Regions from separate parts of the Neobacillus sp. Soil_C_43 genome, predicted to be linked through region 2. Evidence: riboswitches for the same ligand, from Rfam matches in the RefSeq annotation. Region 2 holds a riboswitch; the other holds the start of a gene.
What was found. Region 2 has a riboswitch for preQ1 ahead of AC3A54_RS21810 (QueT transporter family protein). Riboswitches for the same ligand answer to the same signal wherever they lie in the genome.
Positions count from the first base shown of each region.

Region 1: it holds a riboswitch for preQ1, as region 2 does, so the genes downstream of both, queF (preQ(1) synthase) here and AC3A54_RS21810 (QueT transporter family protein) in region 2, are expected to answer to the same signal.

Region 1 covers NZ_JBDGJV010000024.1:12,188-15,759, reverse strand. Annotated here, with positions in the region: gene AC3A54_RS22865 (aromatic amino acid hydroxylase) at 1-705, shown strand, start outside; gene AC3A54_RS22860 (Bax inhibitor-1/YccA family protein) at 750-1,388, opposite strand; gene mscL (large conductance mechanosensitive channel protein MscL) at 1,437-1,838, opposite strand; PreQ1 riboswitch class I at 1,983-2,029, shown strand; gene queF (preQ(1) synthase) at 2,112-2,612, shown strand; gene AC3A54_RS22845 (LuxR C-terminal-related transcriptional regulator) at 2,676-3,572, opposite strand, start outside.
Region 2 covers NZ_JBDGJV010000021.1:25,624-29,195, forward strand. Annotated here, with positions in the region: gene AC3A54_RS21795 (globin domain-containing protein) at 1-211, opposite strand, end outside; gene AC3A54_RS21800 (VOC family protein) at 302-712, opposite strand; gene AC3A54_RS21805 (hypothetical protein) at 997-1,488, opposite strand; PreQ1 riboswitch class I at 1,677-1,721, shown strand; gene AC3A54_RS21810 (QueT transporter family protein) at 1,730-2,215, shown strand; gene AC3A54_RS21815 (hypothetical protein) at 2,258-2,770, opposite strand; gene AC3A54_RS21820 (DinB family protein) at 2,952-3,476, shown strand; gene AC3A54_RS21825 (sugar phosphate isomerase/epimerase family protein) at 3,535-3,572, opposite strand, start outside.

The sequences.
Region 1 (3,572 bases), on a different contig from region 2:
CCAACAGCGTTGGCCTACAACAATCAACAATTGGATGGGCATGGGAAGGAAACACACCGGAAGGGTTTTGGTACACCAATTGGACGCTTAGAGGGAAATGTAGTCTTAGAACATTGCTCGATGGCTCAATTGAAGGATTTGGGGATTGAGATTGATAAGAAGGTTCAATTATCATTTGAAAGCGGAGTGCTTGTTGAGGGAACGGTAAAAGATATACTTCTTAGAGATTCCAAACCTGTTATTATCTCCTTTAAAGACTGCCAAGTAACCTATAAGGACCAGGTTTTGTTTGATCCAGCATGGGGGACATTCGATATGGCCGTGGGTGCAAGCATTGATTCGGTCTTTGCTGGTGCTGCAGATCCAAATGCTTATTTTGAATGGACAGAGATAGAAGATACAGAGGAAGTTGTTGATAAGCAAGAATGGAATGAACTGGAAAATTTATATGAAGAGATTCGCCACATACGTGAAGGCTCGATTTGGGATGAACAAAGTGCGGCCCTTGTAGGGGAAGTTTTAGCCATCTTAGATGACCGATATCCCAAAGAGTGGTTGCTGCGCTTAGAGATTCTCGAACTTTATAAACGGAATGATGCCATTCATCAAAATGTAAACGTTGTTATGGATAAACTACAAAATGCTGCTTGGGACTTATCTGTTAAACAAATGATTAACCGGGGATTAACCTTAATCAATAATTAGTTGCAAAAAAGGAGCTTGGAATGTGATCCAAGCTCCTTTTACTATTAATCTTTACTTGAGAGAATACCCAAGATACGAAGAATGCTGATAAATAGGTTAATAAAATCAAGGTATAAGTTTAAGGCCATCAATGGAACTTCTTCTGCTCTTACACCGTAATGCTTCATTCGGCTGATATCAAAAAGTACATACCCGCTAAATACGACTACACCAATAAAGGAGTAAGCCAGCATTCCTGTTGAGCTTAACGGGAAGAAAATATTAAAGATGGAGATGGCTACTAAAGCAAGCAGGGCAGCAAGTAAAAATCCACCTAAAAACGAGAAATTACGTTTTGATTTTGCGGCATAAATAGAAATACCCGTAAAGACAACGGTAGTACTTGCAAAGGCCATAACTACTACGTTGGCTCCTGCTGTCGCTAGATAATGAGCGACGATTGGATATAGTGTGATTCCTGAAATAAAGGTAAAGACATAAAGGAATGAGTACGAGATGGCTTTTTTTCGTCTAAAAAAGAATGCAGCCATAAGCATCACAAATTCTACAATCATTAATGGGATAAAGAGTGCCGGTGGTACTACAAACGCACCAGCCATCGTGCCTAAGAAAGCGATAGCAAGCGATAGAGCAAATGTCCGTAATACGGATGGCATAAACTCAGTAGATGTTTGAGTATACAAGTTTTTCACCTCTAAATTTATTTGTTATTAGAATATACGTACAAGAGGTCAAGATGTTTCATTTTTTCTTAAAATATCTCGATCTTCCTTTAATAAGTCGCGAATTTCAGCTAAAAGTTCTTCTTGGCGGTCAATTTTTGCTACAACCACAGCGGGTTCCTCTTTCTTTTTAAAGCGATTAATGAATTTGACAAATAGGAAAATGGAGAAGGCAATAATGAAGAAATCCACCACATTTTGGATGAATTGTCCATACTTTAGTTGGGCTCCCCCTATTTTTACCATAAGTTTTGTAAATTCTACGCCTCCTAAGAGTAGACCTACTAATGGCATAATAACATCGGCAACTAGTGAAGAAACAATTTTTCCAAATGCCCCCCCAATAATAACCCCGACTGCTAAATCAATCACATTGCCCTTCATGGCAAATTGTTTAAATTCTTTCCACATGGCATACTACCTCCTTCATTATATTTAGTATTATTGTACCTTTATACTCTATCCTTCTCAAGGTTTCCAATAAAATGCTGATTGACAGTGGACGCAAAATTAACTATAGTTACTATGAAATTAATTACATGGATACCCGAATACTTGGGAGAGGTTCATAGCAGACACCCTCTATAAAAAACTATGGAAATGGAGAATTCAACCATATCCTTAGGATATGGTTTTTTATTTCTTTCTTATAGTTATAACCGGGTTATATAAGGAGGACTAACAATGGCAGAAGGAAGAACAGAAGCTGAATTAGAAGGTGTAACATTACTAGGAAATCAAGGAACAAAGTATTTATTTGAATACACGCCAGAGGTTCTAGAGGCGTTTGATAATAAACACCCGAACCGTGATTACTTCGTGAAATTCAATTTTCCTGAGTTTACAAGTCTTTGTCCAAAAACAGGGCAACCTGACTTTGCTACAATTTATATCAGCTATATACCGGATCAAAAGATGGTGGAAAGCAAATCGCTTAAGCTTTATCTTTTCAGCTTCCGTAATCATGGAGATTTCCATGAAGACTGCATGAATATTATCATGAATGATTTAATTAAGTTAATGGACCCTCGCTATATTGAAGTATGGGGCAAATTCACGCCAAGAGGCGGAATCTCCATTGACCCTTACTGCAACTACGGCAGACCAGGGACAAAATACGAGCAAATGGCTGATCATCGTATGATGAACCATGATCTATACCCTGAAAAAATTGATAACCGCTAAATTTGGGGACAGTCCCCCGATGCGTTAATGCGTAAAAGGAGCAGCTGCTAGCAGTTGCTCCTTTTATGAAATGAGTTTCATTTTTATGGCTTTAACAGCGGCATCCGTCCGATTTTTAGCTTCTAGTTTCTGAATGATAACGGATATATAATCTCGTACGGTATAACTGCTCAGATGGAGTTTTTCAGCGGCTTCATTGATAGATGCACCCCCGGCGATCAGTTGTAATACCTCTTTTTCACGCATGGTTAAGACAGAGTGCGTCCCGCCAAACTGGTGAAGGGTTTCATCCCATATAGAATATAACAATTCCCCGGCATAATGCCCAAATTTGATGAGCGTCGATAAGGTTTGCATGCTGATATCAAAATGCGAATTTTCACCTTGGTCTAATAGAGCAATACCAAGCAGTTTGCTTTTTGTAGGAACAAAGATGGGTAACACCACTAATGAGCGAAGTTGAAATTCATTTACATATTTTTTTGGTAACACATCTAAGGCATTAGAAAAGTAAAGCGGCTGCGAATGGGTTAACGAGTTTAAATATTTTTCTATTAAAGAGAGCCCTAATATTTCTTCTTGGATTTGCTGCACAGAAGGAATGCTGACATTATAGCCCGAAACACCAATCCCTTTATCTTCGTAATGATTATACAAAAACAACCCACAGCGATTAAATGGCATATAGTCGACTAATCCCTTTGTAATCGCCTTTACGGCATCATCCACGCTCCGTGCACGTAACAAATGCTGTAAGAAGAGAAGAGAACCATCCTTCCATTCCATCCTGCTCTCAAGCTGTTGGAGCTTTAACTGTCGAAGATACATGCCTCTAATAAAATCACATTGATGTTCTGTAATCGTCGTTCCAGGCTCCCGTACACAAACAAGTAACACATCATTCAGACAAGGTACCTGAACAATGTCACTTTCCTCCTCGCCTGTGCCGATTAGTTTATT
Region 2 (3,572 bases):
CCTGGCTGTATAAAGCAGGACCTCCTAAAAATTGTGGAAGAAACATTCTCTGCTTCCGCTTGATTTCTTCCATGTCCCCTTCAAATAAAGGTCTTAATTCTGGGTCTTCATATACTCGTGGATAAAAGGCATTAACAAGCTTGTCAATGGTCTCTTGTCCACCAATTTCACTATATAGAGATTTAAAATTATAATCCAATTCCTTCACCATCCATCCTTTATTTTTCCCCTATTTCAGATAATTATAAAGCTTCCTTGAATGGTATTTTGTGATTTACATCACGGAATAGATAAAATTACATCAATTTCCAGAAGGGTCTTTGCCTAATTTAGGCGCAACTAATTCCACTTTTATACGATCAGGGTCTTCAAAAAATACAGCATAATGTGAATTTCCACCTGCAAACGGGTGTCGATTCTGATAAAGAATAGATATCCCTTTTTCTTTTAACTGTTCTGTGATTTGATCAACCTGCTCTTGCGATTCTGCATGAAATGCCAGATGATTTAAGCCGACTCTAGCGCGGTGGTAAGGGACATCCATGAATCTCTTTTCCACTTGTACAAATACAAGATAGGTATCTCTGTATTTCCAACTAATACCTGAATCCCAGTTTTGATACTTTTCATATCCTAATTCAGTTAAAAACCATCCCCAAAATTCGGTTGTCTTTGCTAGGTTCGAAACGTAGATTTCTAAATGGTGCAGTATGATGGAGGCCCCCTTTTAATTCAATATATTATATTATTTTATCTTTCCAAGTTCGTCTAAAAATGCTGGCCGTCTATTATGCTTCTCTCTTAATTCTTTGATTAGTTTATGGGAATGGAGAGTACCAAAGGCTGTACGTTTTCCTATTATTCTATCACCTTTTATTTGCGAGGATAGTAAGTTTATTTGCGATAATGAATGGTTTATTTGCGTAAAGTAGCAGTTTATTTGCGAAAAAAGCCAGTTTATTTGCGAACACAGAAAAAGCCGACTTAATAGTCAGCTTATTTAGTGAATATTTTCTGAATAAGCGATTTTGGTTTTTTTCTCATTTTTTCAATCATACTTTGGAATCCATACATAATGACTGATTTTATGAAAAATAAGAGTCCCATTTGATAGTGCTTCATGCTAACAAGTGAAACAATCCCCATTCTTCTTAACGCAATCATCCCAGGAAAGGCAAAAAGGGTGTCAAGAATAAGGTTCAATAGTAAGTATCGGAAGAAGTTTCCGAATGTGAACTTTAAGATCCATAATGATCCCACAAAAAATGGACCTATCATAAAGGGGAGTTCGCCCATTGTTTTTGGAATGAGTTTTTCATAAAATCTCCACCATAGCCACTTTTTCGAAAAATAACTCTCAAAAAGGACCCAAACGAAGATAAACAAAGCACCCGGGTAAAATCTCTTGAAGGACCGCTTTCCTAGGAGTGGCAGTGATAACCAAGGTATCAGCATCATTGCGAGTAAAAACAATTTATTTTGTTTCATAATAATACGCCATTCCTTTTTTCTTTTTATCATGCACGGATTTTTATTATTTATGTAAAAATTTCCTGTAATTATTTTTGAATAGCGTGGCACAAAAAAGGTCCTTTAAATTTGTGCACTATTAGCCTAGAACTTCACGTGGAATTGACGAGTAATTCTATTTATATTAATATATTAATTTGGCTGAAAATATTGTGGTTCGAGAACCTCCCACACAAAAAAACTAAGGAGTTAATTATATATGAAAGTTAATACAATTGTCGTAAACGGTATTGTAGCAGCATTGTACATTGCTGTCTCTGCTTTAATCCAGCCGTTTGGGTTTACCCAAGTTCAGTTTCGCGTATCCGAGATGTTCAATCATCTAGTTGTTTTTAACAAAAAATATATCTATGGAATTGTTCTTGGTGTGTTTTTAACAAATTTGTTCTTTTCACCGATGAAGGCCTATGACCTTATTTTCGGTGTCGGTCAATCCGTGATTGCCTTGTTAATCACGATTGCCTGTGCAAAATATATCAAGGGCTTATGGACACGTATGATTGTGAATACACTCGTCTTCACGTTTACCATGTTTTTAATTGCTCTTGAGCTGCATTTAGCATTTGACCTGCCATTTATGTTCACTTGGTTAACAACCGCAGTTGGTGAATTTGTGGTTATGGCTGTGGGTATGCCAGTGATGTATGTGATTAATAAGCGTGTTCGATTTGATAAAATCGTCTAAACAAAAAAAGAGTTGCTGCAAACGCATTGACTCTTTTTTGAATTAATTCATAGAATTATTATCTAATCTGTAAAAAAGAATACCATTCTGCCCGTACCAAAATTCAATAGATTGATCGTTCTTCTGATCCACGTAACCTAGTATATCTGCCCCTTGCTCAGTACGTTCATAAAAATTCTCCCCATATGCCTTTTTCGCCTTTGATATTGAATCCCCAACTTCAATTCCTTTTGCGGTAGGTATCCCCGAGCTTTCTACGATAAAGCGAAAAATACCGCCCTGTTCATTTGTAGCAATCTCAAGTCCATCCTGAATTTTGTAATATCTGAAAGTCTCTGTGTCTCTACCTTTATACTTCTGTTCACCATAAAAACTAATAAACCGGTCCGAATGAATATCATCAAATAGATAGAATCCATTAATATTCTCATTATGTAGATCGGTATGTTCCGTAAACTGATGTTGAAATGACCGAGGAAAATGTGGTCTTAAAAATAAAAATATCGAACTTATAAAAAGGATAAACACAATAATTATTACTATATTCTTACTCACTAATTATTCCCCCTCAGAAGCATAGAATCTCTATGTATATCTAAATCATAATACAAAGTAATTCTATGTACAAGTATTTATTTTCTAAAATAATCCAATTCAGGTTGTTTTTATTTGGTATTTCTTTGCAAAAAGGAATAAAGTAGTAGTAGATGATTACAATTTGGAGGGAGAGACTAATTTGTTACAACGTCCTTTAACTAGTGAGTATCCTGAATATTATGTACCCTATGTGAATCTGGTTCCCGAAGGAGACCTATTAGCGATTTTAAGTGAGGATTTAAAAAGTACGATTGAACTTTTTGACGGAATTTCGGATGAAGATGGGCATTTTCGTTATGCCCCAACTAAATGGAGTATCAAAGAAGTTCTAGGTCATATGACAGATACCGAAAGAATTATGAGTTATCGCCTGCTTCGTATTGGCCGCGGTGACCAAACTGCTTTAGCGGGGTTTAATGAAAATGATTTTGTAGAAGGCTCTCAAATTAACAAGCAATCTATCAAAGATATACTTGAGGATTTTATAGCGACACGCAAGGCTACGATTACTTTAATTAAAAACATGCCTGCTGAGGCCTGGGGCAACAAAGGCAATGCCAACAATACGGAAGTGACTACCCGTGCAATCGGCTACATAATTGCAGGTCATGCCATTCATCATAAAAAAATTATTAACGAGAGATACCTTACATCAAAAAGATAGATAACATGAAATAAGCAGTCGGAGTATTGCCCGACTGCTTTTTCTATTACTCATATACTTATACCCACCACATTTGTGAAACAGGCTCTTCAATTA